3 regions of the Streptomyces sp. NPDC058751 genome follow, and region 2 is predicted to be linked to each of the others. Evidence: riboswitches for the same ligand, from Rfam matches in the RefSeq annotation. Region 2 holds a riboswitch; each other region holds the start of a gene.

The links. Region 2 has a riboswitch for thiamine pyrophosphate ahead of ACFW6B_RS04155 (thiamine ABC transporter substrate binding subunit). Riboswitches for the same ligand answer to the same signal wherever they lie in the genome.
Region 1: it holds a riboswitch for thiamine pyrophosphate, as region 2 does, so the genes downstream of both, ACFW6B_RS17290 (purine-cytosine permease family protein) here and ACFW6B_RS04155 (thiamine ABC transporter substrate binding subunit) in region 2, are expected to answer to the same signal.
Region 3: it holds a riboswitch for thiamine pyrophosphate, as region 2 does, so the genes downstream of both, thiO (glycine oxidase ThiO) here and ACFW6B_RS04155 (thiamine ABC transporter substrate binding subunit) in region 2, are expected to answer to the same signal.

The regions. Positions count from the first base shown of each region.
Region 1 covers NZ_JBHYPZ010000016.1:143,518-150,676, forward strand. Annotated here, with positions in the region: gene gndA (NADP-dependent phosphogluconate dehydrogenase) at 1-1,339, opposite strand, end outside; gene thiD (bifunctional hydroxymethylpyrimidine kinase/phosphomethylpyrimidine kinase) at 1,467-2,264, opposite strand; gene ACFW6B_RS17290 (purine-cytosine permease family protein) at 2,330-3,730, opposite strand; TPP riboswitch at 3,722-3,815, opposite strand; gene ACFW6B_RS17295 (alpha/beta fold hydrolase) at 4,218-5,051, shown strand; gene ACFW6B_RS17300 (phospholipase) at 5,183-6,553, shown strand; gene ACFW6B_RS17305 (hypothetical protein) at 6,605-6,994, opposite strand.
Region 2 covers NZ_JBHYPZ010000003.1:100,462-107,620, forward strand. Annotated here, with positions in the region: gene ACFW6B_RS04150 (ABC transporter permease) at 1-288, opposite strand, end outside; gene ACFW6B_RS04155 (thiamine ABC transporter substrate binding subunit) at 264-1,361, opposite strand; TPP riboswitch at 1,438-1,543, opposite strand; gene rlmN (23S rRNA (adenine(2503)-C(2))-methyltransferase RlmN) at 1,622-2,728, opposite strand; gene ACFW6B_RS04165 (GntR family transcriptional regulator) at 2,954-3,709, opposite strand; gene ACFW6B_RS04170 (hypothetical protein) at 3,788-4,066, shown strand; gene ACFW6B_RS04175 (hypothetical protein) at 4,217-4,399, shown strand; gene ACFW6B_RS04180 (hypothetical protein) at 4,617-4,841, shown strand; gene ACFW6B_RS04185 (GntR family transcriptional regulator) at 4,838-5,581, shown strand; gene ACFW6B_RS04190 (hypothetical protein) at 5,578-5,880, shown strand; gene ACFW6B_RS04195 (hypothetical protein) at 6,423-6,878, opposite strand.
Region 3 covers NZ_JBHYPZ010000029.1:82,773-89,931, forward strand. Annotated here, with positions in the region: gene ACFW6B_RS25670 (thiazole synthase) at 1-392, opposite strand, end outside; gene thiS (sulfur carrier protein ThiS) at 396-596, opposite strand; gene thiO (glycine oxidase ThiO) at 593-1,774, opposite strand; TPP riboswitch at 1,772-1,884, opposite strand; gene ACFW6B_RS25685 (hypothetical protein) at 1,937-2,314, shown strand; gene ACFW6B_RS25690 (NAD(P)/FAD-dependent oxidoreductase) at 2,347-3,585, shown strand; gene ACFW6B_RS25695 (Rv2175c family DNA-binding protein) at 3,650-4,021, shown strand; gene thiE (thiamine phosphate synthase) at 4,111-4,770, shown strand; gene metF (methylenetetrahydrofolate reductase [NAD(P)H]) at 4,899-5,822, shown strand; gene ACFW6B_RS25710 (hypothetical protein) at 5,879-6,880, shown strand; gene ACFW6B_RS25715 (phytoene desaturase family protein) at 6,932-7,159, opposite strand, start outside.

The DNA of each region.
Region 1 (7,159 bases), on a different contig from region 2:
GGCCCTGGGTGAGGGCGGCCGGCAGGCGGTCGGCGCGCAGCGTGTCGTAGTAGGACAGCGATGCGGAGAACGCGGGCACCGGGACGCCTCTGCGGGTGGCGATGGAGACGACCTCGCGCCACGGGACCTGCGCGTCCTTGATCTCGGTGGCGAACCCCGCGTCGGACAGCAGGCTCACCAGGCCCGGGTCGACGGCGTACGCGGCGCGGATGCGGTCGAGGAAGGCCGCGCGGATGATGCAGCCGCCGCGCCAGATCTTCGCCACCTCGCCGAGGTCGATGTCCCAGCCGTACTCGGCCGCCGCGTCCAGGATCATCTTCCAGCCCTGGTCGTAGGCGATCAGCTTCGAGGCGTACAGGGCGTGTTCGACCTGGCTGGTGAAGCGCTCGGCCTCGGTCGCCGACAGCTCCCAGTGGGTGCCGCCGGGCAGGCCGCGGTAGGCGGAGCGCAGCGCGTTCTGGCTGGAGGCGGCGCGGGCGAAGGTCGCCTGCGCGATGGCGGTGACCGGGGAGCCGAGGTCCAGGGCGGTCTGCACGGTCCAGCGGCCGGTGCCCTTCTGCCCCGCGGCGTCCACCACGACGTCCACGAAGGGTTCCCCGGTGGCGGCGTCCGTGTGCGCGAGCACCTCGGCGGTGATCTCGATGAGGTAGGAGTCGAGGCGGCCCTTGTTCCAGCGCCGGAAGATCTCCGCGATCTGCGGCGGCGTGTAGCCCCCGACGCGCCGGAGCAGGTCGTAGGCCTCGCCGATCAGCTGCATGTCGGCGTACTCGATGCCGTTGTGCACCATCTTGACGAAGTGGCCGGCACCGTCGGTGCCGACGTGCGTGGCACAGGGCTCGCCGTCCACCTTGGCACTGATCGACTCGAACATCGGGCCGAGCGAGGCGTACGACTCGGGGGAGCCGCCGGGCATGATGCTCGGCCCGTTGAGGGCGCCCTCCTCGCCGCCGGACACGCCCGCGCCGACGAAGTGGATGCCGCGCTCGCGCAGCGACTGCTCACGGCGGCGGGTGTCGGCGAAGTGGGCGTTGCCCCCGTCGATGATCATGTCGCCGTCTTCGAGCAGCGGGGCGAACTCCTCGATGACGGCGTCGGTGGCGGCACCCGCCTGCACCATGATCATGAGGCGGCGGGGGCGCTCCAGCGCCGCCACGAAGTCCTCGGCCGACTCGGCCGCGACGAAGGCGCCCTCGTGCCCGAACTCCTCGACCAGGGCCTTCGTGCGCGCGGGGGTGCGGTTGTGGACGGCGACGGTGTAGCCGTTCCTGGCGAAGTTGCGGGCCAGGTTGCGGCCCATCACCGCGAGCCCTGTGACGCCGATCTGCGCGGTCGCCTTCATGGTGTGCTCCTTGGATCCGGTTCTGCCTGTCCATGTACCTGACGGGCGGGCAGACGACTGTCGCTGTGCCGATCAGTACGCCGGGAGGGGCCCGGGTGTTCACCTTTCGCGGAAGGAGCTGTGCGGGTCAGCCGTTCCGGCGCAGCCGCCAGCCGTGGTCCACCGGTCCGATGCCGGCGCCGAGCGCGAAACCGGCCTCGATCGCGGCGGTCACGTACGCCTTGGCCCGCCGTACCGCCTCCGGCACCGCGAGGCCCTCGGCCAGCCCCACCGCGACGGCCGAGGCGAGCGTGCACCCCGTCCCGTGGGTGTGCCGGTTGTCGTGGCGGGGCGCCCGCAGCCAGTGCTCGGCCGTCCCGTCGGTGAGCAGGTCGACGGCCTGCCCCGGCAGATGACCCCCCTTCACCAGCACCCAGCGCGGACCGAACGCGAGCAGCAGACCGGCGGCCCGGCGCATGCCCGCCTCGTCGTCCGCCTTCACCCCGGTGAGCTGGGCGGCCTCGTCGAGGTTCGGGGTGGCCACGGTCGCCCGCGGCAGCAACAGGGTCCGTACGGCGTCCAGCGCGTCGTCGGCCAGCAGCCGGTCCCCGTGCTTGGAGACGCTCACCGGGTCCACGACGACCGGGACGCCCACGTCGGACAGCAACTCGGCGACCGTGGCGACCAGTCCGGGCGACGAGAGCATCCCCGTCTTCACGGCCTGGACGCCGATGTCGTCGACCACGCTGCGGTACTGGGCCCGCACCGCCTCCTCGGACAGCTCCCAGGCACCCTGCACGCCCACGGAGTTCTGCGCGGTCACGGCGGTGAGCACGCTCATCCCGTGGGCGCCCAGCGCGAGCATGGTCTTCAGGTCGGCCTGGATTCCTGCGCCTCCGCCGGAATCGGATCCGGCGATCGTCAGGACGCGGGGCGGGACGGTCATGGGGTGTTCCTCTCGGGTACGTCCCGGGCACGAAGGCCCGGGGACGGCGGAGCGACGGGTGGCCCTCAGGCGCGGCGGCGCAGCCGCAGCGGGGCGTAGAGGGCGAGGGCCACCAGGAACGCCACGTAGTACGAGAGGTCGGCGCCGTGCAGCGCGTCGGCCACCGGACCGACGTACAGGCTCGTGTCCATGAACGGCACGGCCGCGCCGAAGGCGGCGACGAAGGCGACCAGCGACGGCCATCCGGGGCGCGGACGGGACAGCTCGGCGGCGACGTCGAGCGGCGCGTCCCCGCGCTCCCGCCCCCGGGCGATCCAGTCGACCACGACGATCGCGACGAACCCGGGGATCCAGCAGCCCACGAACAGCAGCACGTTCTGGAAGCGCGCCGTGGTGTCGGCGGCGTGCATCCACAGCACCAGCGGGAAACCGAGCACGGCGGCCAGGGCGGCCGCCACCGGACGCGGTGTCCGCACGCCCAGGGTCTGCAGGGCCAGCGAACCGCTGTAGTCGTTCATCGCGTTGCTGCACACCGAGGCGAGCGCCACGGCCAGCAGCCCGAACGCGCCCGCGGCACCGCCGCCCAGCAGCGAGTCCACGCCCGCCGCCGTCTGGTCGGTCAGCACCGCCGCGCCCCACAGTCCGAGGACCTGGACGGCGACGAAGGACGTGACGAGCCCGAGCAGGGTGCACCAGAACATCCGCGGGCGGGAGGTCGTACGCGGCAGGTAGCGGCTGAAGTCACCGGCGTACGGGGCCCAGGACAGCGAGAGGCTCAGCGCGATGGTGCTGGTGAGGACGAACGCGCCCGCGCGGTCGGCGCCGGCGGCGGACCCGTCGGTGACGGGGTGGACCCCGTCGAGCATCCGCCAGGCGATCACCGCGAACGCCACGGTGAGCACGAACGTCATGACGATCTGGAGACGGTGGACGGCTTCGTAGCCGAGGACGCCGAGCGCCCCCTGGGCGGCCATCACGACCAGGACGCCGAGCCAGAACGGCCAGCCGCACAGCCGCGCCAGCGCGTCTCCGCCGAACAGGCCGATCAACGCGTCCCAGGCGATGGAGGACAGCCACTGGAGCACCCCGGGAAGCAGCACCGCCCGGCCGAACGCGAGCCGCGCGAGCGGGAGTTGACCGGTGCCGGTGAGGCCGCCCCAGGTGCTGAGGTAGGCGGTGGGCAGGGCGCCGAGCACGGTCCCGAGGACGACGGCGGCCAGCGCGGTGGTGAAGTCCAGGCCGAGCGTGATCCCGATCGTGCCGGTGAACACGCCCGTCATCGTCAGGTTCGGGGCGAACCACACGGTGAACAGGCGTCCGGCACCGCCGTACCGGTTGCTCTCGGGGACCGGCTCGATGCCGTGCCCCTCGACGCGGAGGTCGCCGGGTGCGGCGGGCATCCGTCCGTCGAAGACGGCAGGCCGGCTGTCGGCGGGCAGCCCGCCGGGAACATGCGTCAACGGCATGGAAGACATCCCTCCGCCAGTACGAACTGGTTCAGGTTCGACGGGTGTGATCTCAGCCCTCGGCGGGGCACCCCGTGTCCGGTACGACGGACACACTAACCGCTCCCGAGGACGGAGCGGGAGGGGGTCCCGCCGACAGAACCCGAGCTCAGCTCCGGTGCGCGGCGCGGCCCCCGCCTCCGGGACGCGCTCCGGACGGCCCGGGGGCGCTCCGGCGTACGGCGTGAAACCCGACCCGGAACGCGCGCCGGACCGTTCGGGAACCGCCCGGGGTCCCGAACCCGGGGTTCTCCGCCCGCGCCACCCCGGGCCCGCTCATCCGGACCGGCGCGCGCCCGCGCGCACTCCGGTTCATTCGAACGGCGCGGGCGGGCCGGTTCGCAGCGCGGCGCGTGCCGCCCCTCGGTACTGTCGGAAGCGATCGCCGCCCGCTCTCTGTTCCCGGGTTCCCGGACCCCGGTGGCCGGGCGGAAGGAGGCAGGGTGCCGTGACCGTGATCTCCCTGAAGACCGCGCAGGTGCGGGAAGGTCTCGCCCTCCCGTACGCCGAAGCGGGCTACCCCAGCGGTACGCCCGTCGTCTTCGTGCACGGTCTGGCCGACTCCTGGTGGTCCTTCGAACCCCTCCTGAGGCGCCTTCCGGCGTCCCTGCACGGATACGCGCCCACGCAGCGCGGACACGGCGACGCGGGCCGGCCGGCCGAGGGCTACGCCCCCGACGACTTCGCCGCCGACCTGGTGGCCTTCCTGGACGCGGTCGACATCCCGCGGGCCGTCCTGGTCGGGGCGTCCAGCGGGGGCGTGGCGGCCCGGATCGTCGCCGGGAGCCACCCCGACCGCATCGCGGGTCTGGTCCTGCTCGGCGTCCCCGGCACCCTCGCGGACAAACCGGCGGTGACCCGGATGGTGAGGGCCATGGAGGAACTGGCCGACCCCGTGCCCCGCGCGTTCGTCGAGGGCTTCCTGGCCGACACGGTGAACCGCCCGATCGCCCGGGGCTTCATCGAGACCATGGTGGAGGAGAACCTGAAACTTCCCGCGCACGTCTGGAAGGACACCGCCCGCGGTCTCCTCGACACCGATCTCCGCGTGACCCTCGCGGGCATCCTGGTGCCCACTCTCGTCATCTGGGGTGAACAGGACGAGTTCCTGCCCCGCGACGACCAGCGGACCATCCTGGACGCCGTCCACGGAGCCGACTTCCTCGCCTATCCGGCGACCGGCCACTCGGTCCACTGGGAACAGCCCGAACGCGTCGTCGCCGACCTCGCCGCGTTCGTCACGCGGATCGAGCACCCCGGCACGCGGTACGGCGGCGTCTGACCCACCCGGCGGGCGCACGGCGGCTCCTCGGCCCCGGGGCCGCGGTCACTGACGCGATCCGTACCGCCGCCGCCCGCCGACGTGTCCATGCATGGCATGCTCATGCTCCCCACAGGAAGGGAACACGTGCCATGAGACCGAGCCGACGCTCCCTGCTCGCCGCCACCGCCGTACTGGGATCCGTTGTCGCCGTCCCCGCCCCGGCCGCCGGCGCGGCCGAACTCCCGGCCCCCGGCGCCTATTACGTCCAGAGCGCCGTCACAGGACTGAACGCCGCCGACAGCGCGGGCGCGATCGTCCAGCACAACCCCAAGGGCGACGAGGACCACCAGCGGTGGACCCTGCGCCGAAGCGGCTCCTCCTTCGTGCTCGAAAGCGCCGACTCCGCGGGCAGTTGCCTGGGCCGCTCGGGCGACCAGGCCCGGACCGTGGCCTGTACGAGTGCCGATGCCGCCTGGGAGGCGACGCCTGGCGGTTCCGAACAGTACGCGCTCAAAGCCCCTGGAACGAACAGGTACTTGACCCTCACCGACAAATCCGCGGGCTCCAACTACCCGGCCCAGGTGGCGATCGGCTCACCCGGCGCCCTCGCCTCCTGGTTCCTCATCCCGGTCGAGCCCGCGACCCGGCCGATGCCGTCCCAGGGCCAACGCACCCTGGACCAGGTCACGTTCCTCACCACCCACAACGCCTACGCGAACGGCGTGGACGGCGGCTTCGCCCCGCCCTTCGTCAACTTCTTCCCGAATCAGAACCGCGGCATCAACCAGCAACTCGCCGACGGTGTACGAGGGTTCATGCTGGACCTGCACCAGACGCCCGACGGCGCGATCCTCTGCCACAACAGCTGCACCCTCGTCAGCAAGCCGGTCGCGCTCTGGGTCGACCTCCAGCGCATGACCGACTTCCTCAAGCAGCACCCCGACCAGTTCGTCACCGTGTTCCTGGAGGACTACGTCGACCCGGCCGTCCTGCGCGCCGAACTCGCCCGCGTGAACGGCCTGTCCGACGTCCTCTACCGTCCCGACCGGACCGGCGTGCGCGAGAACGGCTGGCCGAGGCTCGCCGACCTGACCGCCGCCGGACACCGCCTGCTCATCTTCACCGACCACGGCCGCTCGTCCGACGAGGCCGCCGGACTGACCCGGGACAGCTTCGGCGTCATGTACCAGCGCGAGTGGACCGTCGAGAACTACTGGTCCATGGGCTCGGGCATCGGCTCCTCCGACTGGTCCTGCTACAGCCGCTGGTACGGCGCGGACACGAACGTGCCGCTCACGCGCACCGAGCCGGGTTTCCGTCCCCTCTTCGTCATGAACCACTTCCGCGACGCCGCCATCTCCGGGACCGCCGGCACGGACAACACCAAACTCGCCGACCGGGCCCGCCGCTTCTGCCAGCCGGCCGCCCGCAAGAAGCCCAACTACCTCGCCGTCGACCGCTACGACCTGGGCGACCCCGCGTCCGCGGTGAACACGCTGAACACGTACGTGTATCCGTAGCCCGACGGTGTCCAGGGACTTCCCCCCGGGCGTCGAACGACGGCGCCGCGCCTACCGGGCCGCCCCCTCGCGCCAGGCTCCGTAGGCCCGCTCGATCTCGCCGAGGTACTGAGTCAGGTGGAAGCGGACCTCCTCGACGACCCCGTGGTCGAGGTCCGGGTACGACAGACCTGACCAGACGACCGTCTCGCCCTGGAGCTGCACGGTGACGGTGAGCCCGTCCCGGGCGGGCCCGGGCGGGCCGCGGTCCGCCACCCGCACCTCACGGGGCGCGTCCGTCGGGTAGAGCGGTCCGCCCGGGCGGAGGAGCCGCCGGGGGTGCAGGCCGAGCGCGCTGCTGTCGCTGCGCGTCACGAGGTCGAGCCCGTCGACGAAGAGGTAGGTGTGCACGTCGGCGCACACCGGCGGTCCCGGACACGTGCTGATCAGCAGGGTGCTCACCGCGCCGCCCCGACGACCGGTCCCCCCGGCCCGAATCCCACCCGGGGCCCTACGCGGCACCGGCCTCATCCGACGTCATGAACCGATCATAGCGACCGCACGACACCGCCCCGGAAGCCGACGGAGGCGACTTTCTGTCCACGCGGTCCCCTGCTCTCGTACACT
Region 2 (7,159 bases):
CCACAGCACGTGCCGGATGTCGGACCTGGTCGCGACCTCCCAGATCCGGCCGAGCTGCCAGCCGCCGTCCCCGTGGAGCCCGCGCGAGACGATCGCGGCGACGGGCCAGGCGAAGAACACCGCGAAGAACGCGACGGGCAGCGCCATCAGGGCGAACCGCGCCGCGTTCCGCCCGCGGGGCCGGTGCGGAGCCCGGCCGGCGCGCTCGCGCCCGCCGGGTCCGCCGGTCCTCTCCGGCCCGCCGGCCTTCACCGGCCCTTCGGCTACTTCAGTACGAGCGAGGTCCACGACTTGACCCACTGATCACGGTCGGCGGCGATCTTCGCGGGCGCCAGGGTCTCGGGATCCTCGGCCTGCGGACCGTACTGCGTGAACTCGGCCGGCACCCGCGCGCCCTCGCGCACCGGGTAGACGAACATGTTGAGCGGCATGTCCTCCTGGAACTCCTCGGTGAGCAGGAAGTCCAGGAAGGCCTTGCCGCCCTTGGCGTTCCCGGCGTTGCTGAGCAGACCCGCGTACTCCACCTGCCGGAAGCAGGTGCCGTCCGCGACGCCGGTCGGGGCCGTCGTCGGCTTCGGGTCGCCGTAGATGACCTCGGCGGGCGGCGAGGAGGCGTACGAGACGACGAGCGGCCTGTCGGCCTTGGCCTTCTTGCCGCCCGCGGACCCCGAGAACTCCTCGTTGTACGCCTGCTCCCAGCCGTCGACGACCTTGACCCCGTTGGCCTTGAGCTTCTTCCAGTAGCCCTGCCAGTTCTCGTCGCCGTAGTGCGCGGCGGACCCGAGCAGGAAGCCGAGGCCGGGCGAGGAGGTGGCGGCGTTCTCGGTGACGAGGAGGTTCTTGTAGGCGGGCTTGACCAGGTCGTCGAAGGACTTCGGCGGCGCGATCTTGTGCTTGCTGAACCAGGCCTTGTCGTAGTTGACGCAGATGTCGCCCGTGTCGACGGGCGTGACCCGGTGCTTGTCCTGGTCGGCCCGGTACTCCGGCAGGACCTGGTCGGCGCCCTTGGCCTCGTACGGCTGGAAGAGACCGTTGTCGAGCGCGCGGGAGAGCAGGGTGTTGTCGACGCCGAAGAAGACGTCGCCCTGGGGGTTGTCCTTGGTCAGGACGGCCTTGTTCACGGCCTGCCCGGCGTCGCCGTCCTTGAGGACGCGGACCTTGTAGCCGGACCGCTTCTCGAAGTCCGCGAGCACGTTCTTCGACACGAGCCACGAGTCGTGGCTGACGAGCGTGACCGTCTTCGGGTCGCCGGAGCCGGCGGTGTCGGACGAGCCGCACGCGGACAGCGCGGGCAGCGCGACGAGACCGAGCCCGACGGCCGTGACCGCGAGTCGTCTGCCCCTGCTGGTGGTGGTGATCACTGATTCCTCCTGGGTGACCAGGAAGAGACGCGGCCCTGCCCGGGACCTCTGACGGTTCCCGGGCAGGGCGCAACAGCTTGAGTGGCGACCGAACTTCCTACCCAGAATGACCTGGGCAAGGTTCAGAGGGTCTGCGGTCTGTCCCGCACTCTCAGCGCTGTGGCGCTCCCCTGTCGGAATATGAAGATGTCGGACGGTGAGTGCCGGCCCGTGACAACGCCGGACTGCGGCGGTGACGGGACGGACCGGCTCGCTTCAGACTACCGCTCGGTCGCGGCGAGCTGACCACACGCTCCGTCGATCTCCTGGCCCCGGGTGTCCCGGACGGTGACCGTGACGCCGTGGGCCGCGATCGCCTCGACGAACGCCTTCTCGTCCTCGGGCCGCGACGCGGTCCACTTCGAGCCCGGGGTCGGGTTCAGCGGGATGAGGTTGACGTGCACGGGCTTGCCCTTGAGCATCCGCCCGAGCCGGTCACCACGCCACGCCTGGTCGTTGATGTCGCGGATCAGCGCGTACTCGATGGACAGACGCCGCCCGGACCTGTCCGCGTACCCCCAGCCGGCGTCCAGCACCTCGCGCACCTTCCACCGCGTGTTCACGGGGACGAGGGTGTCGCGCAGCTCGTCGTCCGGGGCGTGCAGGGAGATCGCGAGCCGGCACTTGAAGCCCTCGTCCGCGAACCGGTTGATGGCGGGGACCAGCCCGACCGTCGACACCGTGATCCCGCGCTGGGAGAGGCCGAGGCCGTCCGGCTCGGGGTCGGTCAGGGCCCGGATCGCTCCGACCACCCGCTTGTAGTTGGCGAGCGGCTCGCCCATCCCCATGAAGACGATGTTGCTGAGCCGCGCCGGACCACCGGGGATCTCGCCGTCACGCAGCGCCCGCATGCCGTCGACGATCTGGTGCACGATCTCGCCGGTCGACAGGTTCCGGTCGAGGCCGGCCTGTCCGGTGGCGCAGAACGGGCAGTTCATCCCGCAGCCCGCCTGCGAGCTGATGCACATGGTCACCCGGTCCGGGTAGCGCATCAGCACGGACTCGACGAGCGTGCCGTCGAAGAGCCGCCACAGGGTCTTGCGGGTGGTGTCCTGGTCGGTCGACAGGTGCCGTACGACCGTCATCAGCTCGGGAAGCAGCGCCTCCTGGAGCTTGCCGCGCGAGGCGGCCGGGATGTCCGTCCACTCGGCGGGGTCGTGCGCGTACCGGGCGAAGTAGTGCTGCGAGAGCTGCTTGGCGCGGAACGGCTTCTCACCGATCGCGGCGACCGCCTCCTTGCGCTCGGCGGGCGTGAGATCGGCGAGGTGCCGCGGCGGCTTCTTGGCTCCGCGCGGCGCGACAAAGGTGAGTTCTCCGGGTGCAGGCATAACACCTTCAGTGTGGCAGATCATCTGCGGGTCCCCAGGCCAGAGCGGGGTTGGGGCGGTCACCCCTGAGCGGTCTCTGTCAGCTTCTGTCGACCTCGCACGGCCCAGGGACGGCCCAGGAATGATCTTGGACGGGACCCCTGACCAGCCACGAACGAGGGCAGGGAAGAGTCAGGGACGGACGCGGGGCATCAACACCCACGACCGCCCCCGATTCACTGACGATCAACGACTGATCGGAATCTCGTAGACGATCTCGCAGTGAGCAACGGGAACCACGATGTCCGCCGTCTCGACGGGCCGTCCGTCGTCGCTGTAGTACGTCCGCCGGATGTGCGTGACCAGCGCGGCCTTCTGGATGCCGAGCAGCGACGCCTCCTCGGCGGTCGCCGTCCGCGGTTCCGGCTGCTCCACGGCGTGGCTGACGGTGACCCCGATCGCGGCCATGCGGTTCACGACACCGGCTCCGGCATGCGGGCCTCCCTCGGGGAGGATGACAAGAGAGCCTGCGGTGAGGTCGTACGGCTCCCAGCTCGTCGACAGCTGCACCGGCCTGCCGTCGGCCAGGAACTCATACGTCGTCCGGACACACAGCTCACCCTCGCCGATTCCGAGCCGCGCAGCGATGTCGGCGGGCGCCGGCACCTTGGCGTCGGTCCGGCTCTCCCAGTCCCCCGCCCTGCCGATGTCCCGCATGTCGGCCCGGAACGGCGACCCGTCGCGCCGCTCCCGCGCCGCCGACCGCACCACTCGCACCCGCTGCCGGGGTTCGGCGACGTACGTACCCGACCCGGCGCGCCCCTCCAGCAACCCCTGGGAGATCAGCAACTCCTGCGCCCGGCGCACCACGTTCTCGCCCACGCCGCACTCCTGGCCGATCTGGGCGCGAGAGGGCAGACGGTCACCCGGCTCCCATACGTGCTCCGCGATCCGGCGCCGGAGTTCGTCGGCGATGCGGAGGTAGGGCGGCTGCTCAGGCATATGGAAAATCTAGTCCACTAGCCCTAATCTAGTTAACTAGCTTCACTGAAAGTGATCGCCGGTGACGGAGGCTGCCCTGTGCCCGCTTCGGAAGTTAGCGCGGCGGCCATCGCCGCACGGCTGTCCGCCCTCGGGCTTCCCACGCGAGTGGAGGAACACCACCGTCACACGTCGGTCGAAGCGGAGGTGCCGGACGGGCTCTCCGCGGAGTCATGGCGGGAGGTCCTGGACGTGGTGGCCGAGGCCGATCGGTTCGGACTCCTCGCCCCCAGCTTGAACGGCCGCACCCTCTGGGCGGTCGTACGCAGAACGGTCCCCACGACGGGCGATGTCGGGGGACCGAGCTATCAGCGATAGGAGCTGAACAGCGTGCTCAACCGTATCCGCCGAGCCGTCGCCCTCACCAGAGCGCGGCACTCGTCGCACTCGTCCAAGGGCAGGCACCGCCGCGGCTTAACGGCCGTCCACCCGTCGACCGCTTCCGCTTTCTCGGCGTCCGCTGACGCGATGACGGTCATCCTGAATCGGGCCTCCACCGACGAGGACCACCGTCACTCGCTCGCGACCGATGACGTCGCACTCGTCCGCCCGTACTTGCTGGCCTGGGAGAAGCGCGTCCGGACGCGCCCGGTGGTCGTGGCTCCCCATCTGCCGATCCATGCATGGCCGGCCCTCGCGGGGATCCACTGATGCCCTCGATGTCCTCAAGGCCGTCTCGCCGACACCTCCGCATCGCGGACGCCCCGGCCGCTCCCTACCGCTCGACCGCCTGCCGCATCGGCACACACCCCGCCTGCACGGATCCCTCCCTGGCCTCGACCCCGACCGACCTTCCCCTGATCTACGAAGCGTGCGACTGCCCGTGCCACCCAACAGCCGACCGAACCCCTCCCCCGGAGGCGGAGCGATGAGCACATGGGCTCCCGGCGGTGCGTTGGTCGGCAATGTCGAGGTCACCGCGGCCACCGTGCAGCGCGGCGACGTCATCCAACTCGGTGGTCGGGCCTGCCGGGTGAGAGACCTCTTCCAGCTCCCCCAGGGGGCCAAGCAACTGGTCTTCGAGTCGGGCGAGCTGCTGACCATCCACGCACGCACCCGGCTCCTCGCCGTGCGGTCGCTGAGAAGGAGGTGACCTGGTCCGTGCCCTCTCGCCATCACGACATCGCCGACGACCTCCGTCGCCAGATCACGACCGGCCTCATCAAGCCTGGTGAACGTCTTCCGTCCGAAACCGACTTGGCCGACCGGTACAAGGTCAGCACCCTGACTCTGCGCACCGCCCTCGCCGCACTCCAAGGGGAAGGCCTCGTCGAGAAGATCCATGGCAAGGGCAACTTCGTCCGCCGCCCCCTTCGCAAGATCACGTACGTCGGCGGCTGGGGAACCCTGGACCCGTGGACCGCTGCCGAAGCCGCCCTGCGCGTCACTGTTCGCACCACCACGGTCCAAGCGCACGGACATCTCACGGCCTTGCTCAACGTGCCCATGGGCAGTCCCGTCGCCGAGTTCTCGTGCCTCAGCTTCGAAGAAGCGTCACCGCACGGACTGGCCCGCATCTACATCCCGCGCGACTTGGTGCCGGCCGGAATGCTCGACGACGAATCCGTACACGGGGAAGAGATCAAGAGATTCGCCGTTCTGGGTCCTGCGCCGGCCGCTGTCCGGGAGACGGTATGCGCCCGTCCAGCGACACCGGACGAAGCATCGGCCCTTCGGATCGGCTCCACCGTGCCGGTCCTCGCCATCACGCGCACCGCGACCGACTCCACTGGACGTGTTGTCGAGGCCGCGCTGCTGGCCTTCCCGGGTGACCGCATCGACGCGGTCTTCACCACCCACCACGTGATCGACGAGAGGCAGACGCAAGGATGACCGCACAAGACGAACTGCGACTCCTCCCATGGTTAGGCCCCGGCGGAAACCCCTGCTACCTGAGCACCGACGACCGGGACGGCTTCATGTCCCGCCTGGCGGACAACATCGAGGCGGTCCAACTCGGCACGGCCGCCGAACTGCTGGAGCGAGCCTCCGAAACACTCGACGACCAGGATGCAGCCCCGGAAGAAAAGCAACGGCTGGCGAAGGAACTGACCTGGGCCCTCCGAGACGTCCTCCGCGTCGCAATCAGCCGCGGTCAACTGCTGGCAGTGAAGGAACCACACGGCATCTAAAGACGCGCCCGCGCAACGACGCCTGCCGATAACACTTCTCCCTTCTACACGGGGAGGGGAGCCCGAAGACCACCCCGGGCTCCCCTCCCCGTCGCGCTGTGTTGACCCGGTGCAGACACATCGCACACCGAGACAGAGACGAACCCTTTTGCACCCGCCTGAACCTCAGCCGCCGAAAGTCAGCCACGACGGCGGGCGCGCCTGGCAACCAGGGGCGCGTGGCCTCGCTGCACCCCCACCAGGCTCAGCCACGTCATCACCCGTCGACCAGCGCATGCCTCGACGGCCGATCCGGAACGACGGCGCCTAATCCATCGGCTTGGGAAACTGAGGAGGCCGAGGCTTACTGGGGGCTGGCCTGGGGCGGAAGGACCTTACGGGCGTCGAGCGGCCCGGAACCGACTGCGCACCCCAGCATGATCCACAGAAGTTTCCAGCGGCACATGCCCAACACGGGTGTGCCGCCGGCCAGCATTCCCTTGCACGCGACGCATATCAAGGCCCCAGCCTGGGAGTACAGCTGCAGCACCAAGGATGCCGCGTCAGTTCGGTTGCTCACCCTGTTTGACATCGGCTTCACCGTTCAGCCGCTTCACCAGGTCTAGAACGAGGTCTGCGTCCTCCTCTGACAAGGCGTTGAGGTACGGGGCAAAGTGACGCTCCCGCTCCGAGCGGAGGTTGGGATACCGGGAGACACCATAGAACTCACGGGCAATCATCCCTGCAACCTGCTCTTCCGTCGCACCGAAGAGCCTCGCGATCCCCGGGATATCCTTCGGCGGCGGCGGATTGTACAGGTCAGTGTGCTCAAGCTGTACATGACGCCACCAAGATGCACTGCGTGTGCCACCAGATTGATCACACATCTGTTCGTATGTGATGTACTTGAAAAGATGCTGCACACGGCTCGTGAATGGGGTCTCAGTCATGGCTGCACCATACGGGTCCGGCAAGGCCTGACCTGCCTCAACAAAGTGATCACCTTCATCGCTGCGCATGTGCCCTTAGTTTGGGAAACTAAGGGCATCTACGGCTTGCTCCGGGGGCTGACCTGCGACTGAGTGGTGTCGGCGCCTGCTGCGAGGTCGGCCGGGTCCCCAATGTTCCCCGTGGCTTCCCACGCGATCTGGCACGGGTCTGGCACGACCTCTTCGTCCCGAACTCTCGGCTGGGCAGCCAATGAAGTTCATCGGGCTGGTCAATCAGCCGTAGACGGCCGCTGAGAGTCAGCTGCGGTTGATGGGGTTGCTGTACTTCTCTGCTGTATAGCTTTGGCGGC
Region 3 (7,159 bases), on a different contig from region 2:
GGCAGCACGGTGAAGCCGTCGTCGACCAGCGTCTCCGCCGCGTCCAGCAGCTCGATCGGATCGGGCAGCAGCGTGCGCTCGTCGGCGATGACCTCCAGCTTGACCAGATCGGTGCCCAGCGCCTCGCGCGCCAGACGGGCCGTCAGCACGGCCTCGCCCGCGGTGTGGCAGCCGGCCGTGTTCGGCAGGACGCGGATGCCCAGCCGCGTGAGCACCGACAGGACCGAGCCGTGCACGGACGGGTCCACGCGCCGCATCGCGACCGTCGTCAGCTCCGTGCCGGACGCCACCAGGGAGCGTTCCAGCACGTCGAGGCTGGGCGCGCCGCCCGTCCCCATGATCAGCCGCGACGTGTAGGCCGTACCGCCGAGGACGAAGGGGTCGTCTGCCATGGGTCAGCCTCCTTGGACGGCGGTGAGGACTTCGACGCGGTCACCCTCGGCGAGCGGGGTGGACGGCCACTCGGCGCGCGGGACGACGGTCTCGTTCAGGGCGGCGGCCACCCCCGACGACGAGGGGGTGAGGGTCGCGACGAGCGTGCCGAGAGCGGTTCCCGCGGCGATCCGCCGCCGCTCCCCGTTGACGACGACGTTCATACGGGCGTCTCCATCGCGGGCGTCTCCATGAGGGCCGTGGCGCCGAAGCGCAGGGGGGTGAAGGGCCGGGCTTCGGCGGGGAGACCGCCGGTGGTCAGCACGTGGGCCATCACGTCACCGGTCACCGGCGTCAGGAGCACGCCGTTGCGGTGGTGCCCGGTGGCCAGCAGCAGTCCGTCGAGGGCGCTCGGGCCGAGCAGCGGGGCGTTGTCCGGCGAGGCGGGGCGCAGGCCCGCGCGGGTCTCGGTGAGCGGCAGTTCGGTGATCCCGGGGATCAGCTCGTGGGCGTCGCGCAGCAGTTCGTACACGCCGCCCGCCGTCACGGTGGTGTCCCAGCCCAGCTCCTCGCTGGTCGCGCCCACCACGAGCTCGCCGTTCTCGCGCGGCACCAGGTAGACCTGGCTGCCGCGCACCACCGCCCGCACGGTGCGTTCCAGGAAGGGCGCGAGGTGCCGCGGGACGGTCAGCCGCAGCACCTGCCCCTTGACCGGGCGCACCGGCGGCACGACGTCGTCGGGGACGCCCGCCAGGCGCCCGCTGAGGCTGCCCCCGGCGAGCACCACCCGGCCCGCTCCGAGCTCGGTGCCGTCCGTGGTGACGACCCCGGCGGCCCGCTCCCGTACGACGCTCAGACGCTCCGCCCAGGTCCGGTGCGTCACGACCCCGGCCCGCTCGCACGCGGTGACCAGCGCGGCGGCGAGGCACCGCGGGTCGATCTGGTGGTCGCCGTCCACCCGCAGACCCCCGCGCACGCCGGGCGCGAGCATCGGCTCCAGACGGCGGCACTCACGGCCGCTCAGCCACTCCGACTCCAGCCCCGAACGCACCTGGAGCGCGTGCAGTTCCCGCAGATGGGCGCGGTCGTCGGCGTCCAGCGCGACGGCCAGCGTGCCGCTGCGGCGGTAACCGAGGTCCTGGCCGGTGGCCTCGGTGAGCTCGGCGGCGAAGTCCGGATAGCGGCGCGCCGAGGCGAGGTTGAGGCCCAGCAGGGTCTCCTCGCCGAAGTGCAGCTCGGTGACGGCGGCCAGCATCCCGGCCGCGACCTGCGCGGCCCCGCCGCCCGGCTCGGGGTCCACGAGCGCGGTGGTGAACCCGCGCTGCGCGGCCCGCCAGGCCGTCACCAGACCGATGATCCCGCCCCCGACGACGAGGACGTCCGAAGAACGTGAAGACGGCATGGGCGTCCAGCCCCTCCCTTCGCCGGCATGACCCGGATCAGGTTCGTACGGTCGGAGGCCGCCCAGCCTCCCTCTCAGCCCGGTGCGCCCGGGCTCCCGCGAGTGCTTTACGTTGGCCACCCTAGCCCGCCCCCGTCCGTCTCGGTAAGGGAGTCTCCGCTCATGGCACGACCGCTCGACGGCCTCGTCCTCGTCCCCGTCGCCGACCAGGCGCCGGGCCAGGTGGGCACCGGCACCCGGTTCGCGTACCACGAGGAGGACGGCGTGGTCTGGGCCGACTACGCGGGCGGCGACGTCGTCCGCGGACACCTCGTGGGCACCCGGGAGGGCGACCGCGTCGACTTCCGGTACGTGCAGCTCGGGCGCGACGGGACCACCGCCTCGGGCCACTGCGTGTCCCTCGTCGTGGAACTGCCCGACGGCCGCGTGCGGCTGGAGGAGACCTGGACGTGGGAGTCGCGTCCGGGATCGGGGACGAGCGTGGTGGAGGAACCGCGCGGGAGCCGTCGTGTGGAAGAGGTCACCGAGCACGTCCACTGACTGACGGATCGTCACGTGTCTATGGTGATCAGGTGAGCGATCAGACGCAGTCACAGTCCCCGTCGCAGAGGTCCCCGGTACGGCGGGTCGTCGTGGTGGGCGCGGGCATGGCCGGGGTGCAGACCGCGGTCGCCCTGCGCGAACAGGGCTTCGCCGGCACCGTCACGCTGATCGGCGCGGAGCCGCACCAGCCCTACGACCGGCCGCCGCTGTCCAAGGCCGTCCTGCTCGGCAAGGCGGAGGGTTCCGCCTTCGACGTCGACTTCGAGGCCCTGGACATCGAGCTCAGGCTGGGCAGCGAGGCGCTCGGGGTGCGCCCCGGCGACCACGAACTGGACACGGACGCGGGAGCGGTCCCGTACGACGCCCTGGTCCTCGCCACCGGAGCCGAACCGATCCGGCTCCCCGGCGCCGAGGGCGTGCCCGGCGTGCATCTGCTGCGCACCCTGGACGACGCCGACCGGCTGCGCCCCGTCCTCGCCCGCCAGCACGACATCGTGGTGGTCGGGGCGGGCTGGATCGGCGCCGAGTTCGCCACGGCGGCGCGCGAGGCGGGCTGCGCGGTCACGGTCGTCGAGGCCGCCGACCGGCCGCTCGCCGGGGCGCTGCCCGCCGAGGTGGCCGCCCCCATGGCCGCCTGGTACGCGGACAGCGGGGCCTCGCTGCGCACCGGCGCGCGCGTGGAGCGCGTCGAGCCCGGCGCGGTGGTCCTGGACGACGGCTCCCGGGTGCCCGCGGGCGCCGTCGTGGTCGGGATCGGCGCGCGGCCCGCCACCGCCTGGACCGCAGGCTCCGGCATCGAACTCGGCGCCCACCGCGAGATCGTCGCCGACGACCACCTGCGCACCTCCCTGCCGGACGTCTACGCGGTCGGCGACTGCGCCTCCTTCCCGTCCGGACGCTACGGGGAGCGCCTCCTCGTCCACCACTGGGACAACGCCCTCCAGGGCCCGCGCACGGTCGCCCTGAACATCGTCGGCCAGACGCCCGCCGCCTACGACCCCGTGCCGTACTTCTGGTCCGAGCAGTTCGGCCGTTTCGTGCAGTACGTCGGCCACCACACGCCGGCCGACACCCTGGTGTGGCGCGGCGACCCCGCGGGCGCCTCCTGGTCGGTGTGCTGGCTGCGCGGGGCGCGGCTCGTCGCCCTCCTGGCGGTGGGCCGCCCGCGGGACCTCGCCCAGGGCCGCAGGCTGATCGAGGCGGGCGCCGCCATGGACCCGGAACTGCTCGCGGACCCGGCGAGGCCGCTGAAGGGAGCCACGGCCTGATCCGTCACCCCGGGTCGGACGCCCTCGGCTTCCGACTGTCGGTGCGGGATGGCACGCTTGTCCCGTGACCGAGATTGACGCAAAGATCGATGCTCTCGTCCCCGCCTGGCTCACCCTCCCCGACATCGCCGAACAGATCGGCGTCGAGGTGACACGCGTCCGGCAGCTGGTCAAGGAAGGCCAGCTGATCGCCGTACGCCGTGGTGAGAACCGCGCGCTGCACGTCCCCGCCGACTTCATCGACGTGGCCGAGCAGAAGGTCGTCAAGGGCCTGGCCGGCACCCTGACGCTCCTGAGGGACGACGGCTTCTCCGACGAAGAGGCCCTGGAGTGGCTCTTCACCCCCGACCCGACCCTGCCCGGCACCCCCGCGCAGGCTCTCAGCGAGAATCGCGGCACGGAGGTGAAGCGCCGCGCCCAGGCGCTCGCCGTCTGACCTGACAGAGACCGTCCGGCACGGGGAGAGCGGCGGCGGGACCGTCCCGGCCGCCGCGCTCCCCGCGCACCGACAACGGGGGACCACGCATGCCCGAGAACGCCGCCACGACCGCCCGGGACCGCCTCGCCGACGCCCGCGTCTACCTGTGCACGGACGCCCGCAGACGCCAGGGCGACCTCCCCGGGTTCCTCGACGCGGTCCTCGCGGGCGGCGTCGACATCGTGCAGCTCCGCGACAAGGGCATGGAGGCGGGGGAGGAGCTGGAGCACCTGGAGGTCTTCGCGGACGCCTGCGCCCGGCACGGCAAGCTCCTCGCGGTCAACGACCGGGCGGACGTGGCCCACGCCGCCCGCGCCGACGTCCTGCACCTGGGCCAGGGAGACCTGCCGGTCCCCGCGGCCCGCGCGATCCTCGGCGACGACGTGCTCGTCGGCCGTTCCACGCACTCCGAGGCCGAGGCCGCGGCCGCCGCCGTCCAGGAGGGCGTGGACTACTTCTGCACCGGCCCCTGCTGGCCCACCCCCACCAAGCCCGGCCGCCACGCACCCGGACTCGGCCTGGTCCGCGCCACGGCGGCCCTCGGCACCGCCCGCCCCTGGTTCGCGATCGGCGGCATCGACCTCGGCCGGCTGGACGAGGTGCTCGAAGCGGGCGCCCGCCGCGTCGTCGTCGTACGGGCGATCACCGAGGCGGACGACCCGGGCGCGGCGGCGGCCGAATTCGCGAAGCGGCTGCGCGCGTTGTGAGGGCCCGGCGGCCGTACGCCGGGCGTCGCGGAGGGGCAACCGTCCGAGGGGTGGACAAGAAATCGACAGATCGGACAAAAACCAGCGGTTCGGTTGGGGGAGCGGCGCCCGCTGGCTAACCTGCCGATATGGCCCTCGGATCCGCTTCCACCAGGACTGACCGCGCGCGCACCGTGCGCGACATGCTCGCCACCGGCAAGCAGACCTTTTCCTTCGAGTTCTCGGCGCCGAAGACCCCCAAGGGCGAGCGGAACCTGTGGAACGCCCTGCGGCGGGTCGAGGCCGTGGCGCCCGACTTCGTCTCCGTGACCTACGGGGCCGGCGGTTCCACGCGGGCCGGCACGGTCAAGGAGACCGAGCAGATCGTCCTCGACACGACCCTCACCCCGGTCGCGCACCTCACCGCGGTCGACCACTCGATCGCCGAGCTGCGCAACATCATCGGGCAGTACGCGGACGCGGGCATCCGCAACATGCTCGCGGTGCGCGGGGACCCGCCCGGCGACCCCATGGGCGAGTGGGTCCCCCACCCCCAGGGGCTGACCTACGCGGCCGAACTGGTGCGCCTCATCAAGGAGTCCGGCGACTTCTGCGTCGGGGTCGCGGCCTTCCCGGAGATGCACCCCCGGTCCACGGAGTGGGACCTCGACGTGTCCCACTTCGTCGACAAGTGCCGCGCCGGCGCCGACTACGCGATCACGCAGATGTTCTTCCAGCCGGAGTCCTACCTCCGTCTGCGTGACCGTGTGGACGCGGCGGGTTGCGAGACACCGGTCATCCCTGAAGTCATGCCCGTGACAAGTGTGAAGATGTTGGAACGGCTGCCCAAACTCTCGAACGCTTCGTTCCCGGACGTCCTGAAAGAGCGGATCCTCACAGTCAAAGACGATGCGGCGGCTGTACGCTCGATCGGGATCGAGTTCGCTACGGAGTTCTGTGCGAGGCTGCTGGCCGAGGGAGTCCCCGGACTGCACTTCATCACGCTCAACAACTCCACAGCGACACTGGAAATCTACGAGAATCTGGGCCTGCACCACCCGCAGCAGGCCTAGACCGGCCGCACCCGCGTACGACACACTGCGTAGCGGCCACTGGGAGAGGGGCGTACATGGGCTTGACGGTCCTCTATCTGGCATTCGGCATCGTCGCGCTGTGGCTGCTCGGTGAGGTGCTGCTGCAGTACAAGGCGAGGCTGCGCTTCAGGCTGCTCGCCTTCGTCGGCTTCCTCGGCGTGGTGCTCGGCGTCCTGATGCACTCGGTCGTGGTCATCGGTCTGGGCGCGGCCGCCTTCACGGTCGGCCAGACCTATGTGACGCTGTCGTTCCGCCAGGGCTTCGCGCAGGGCTGGGCCATCAAGGGCCCCTCCGCCGAGGACGGGCCCGGCAGCCTCCTCAAGCGCCGCCGGGGCGAGCCGGAGGACACGGACCAGGCGGAGGAGGGCTCCGACCTCGAAGAGGTCGAGGTGGCCGCCTACCGCCGCGAGGACCCGTACGCCGACGAGGACGACGTCTTCACGCCCGCCCCGTCCGACCGCTTCACGCCCCCGGAGCCGGCCGAGCCCACGGCCGCCGAGTCGACCTCGGTGTACGAGCCGCAGCCCCTGCCCGAGGAGACCGGCACCTACGGTGTCTACGACTCCACCGCGTACGCCGCCGCCACCGACCAGTCCTACGCCGGCGCGTCCGCCTCCCAGGACCAGCAGGTCTATTCGACGGGCCAGAACGAGCAGGTCTATTCGACGGGCCAGAACCAGCAGGCCTACGCGTACGACGGCTACACGGGCTACGACCAGCAGCAGTACGGCTACGGCACCGACCAGCAGCAGTACGCCGGCTACACGGACCCGTACACCGGCCAGCAGACGTACACGGGCGCCACGTACGACCAGAGCGCCTACAACGGCGGCGACCAGGGCTACGCCCAGCAGCAGAACTACGGCCAGGACCAGTACGCCACCGGCACGTACGGCGGCGAGACCCCGGCCAGCGGCGTCTGGGTGCCGCAGCAGCGCACCGACGAGTACGGCGGGGAACTCCCGCCCGAGCAGCAGCAGTACCCCTACCAGGGCAACGGCAACGCCGGGTACGACGAGCAGCAGTACCGCTACTGACCTGCCGGACGGCGGCCCCGGGTCTCCCCGCGCCGTCGTCCGCCCGTTCCCCTACTGCGAGCCCTGGAACCCCGGCCCTTCCACGATCAGCCCGGCCACCAGGGCGCCCGACATCCCGGCGTGCGGCAGACCGCCGCCGGGGTGTGCCCAGCCCCCGGCCGCGAACAGCCCCGGTACCCGCGTGGTGTTCGACGGGTGCAGCAGCCGGCCGTCCCCCGCGGCGAGCGCCGGGGCGGGCACCGCGCCGCCCTCCGCGCCGGTCTCCTCCGCGATGTCGGC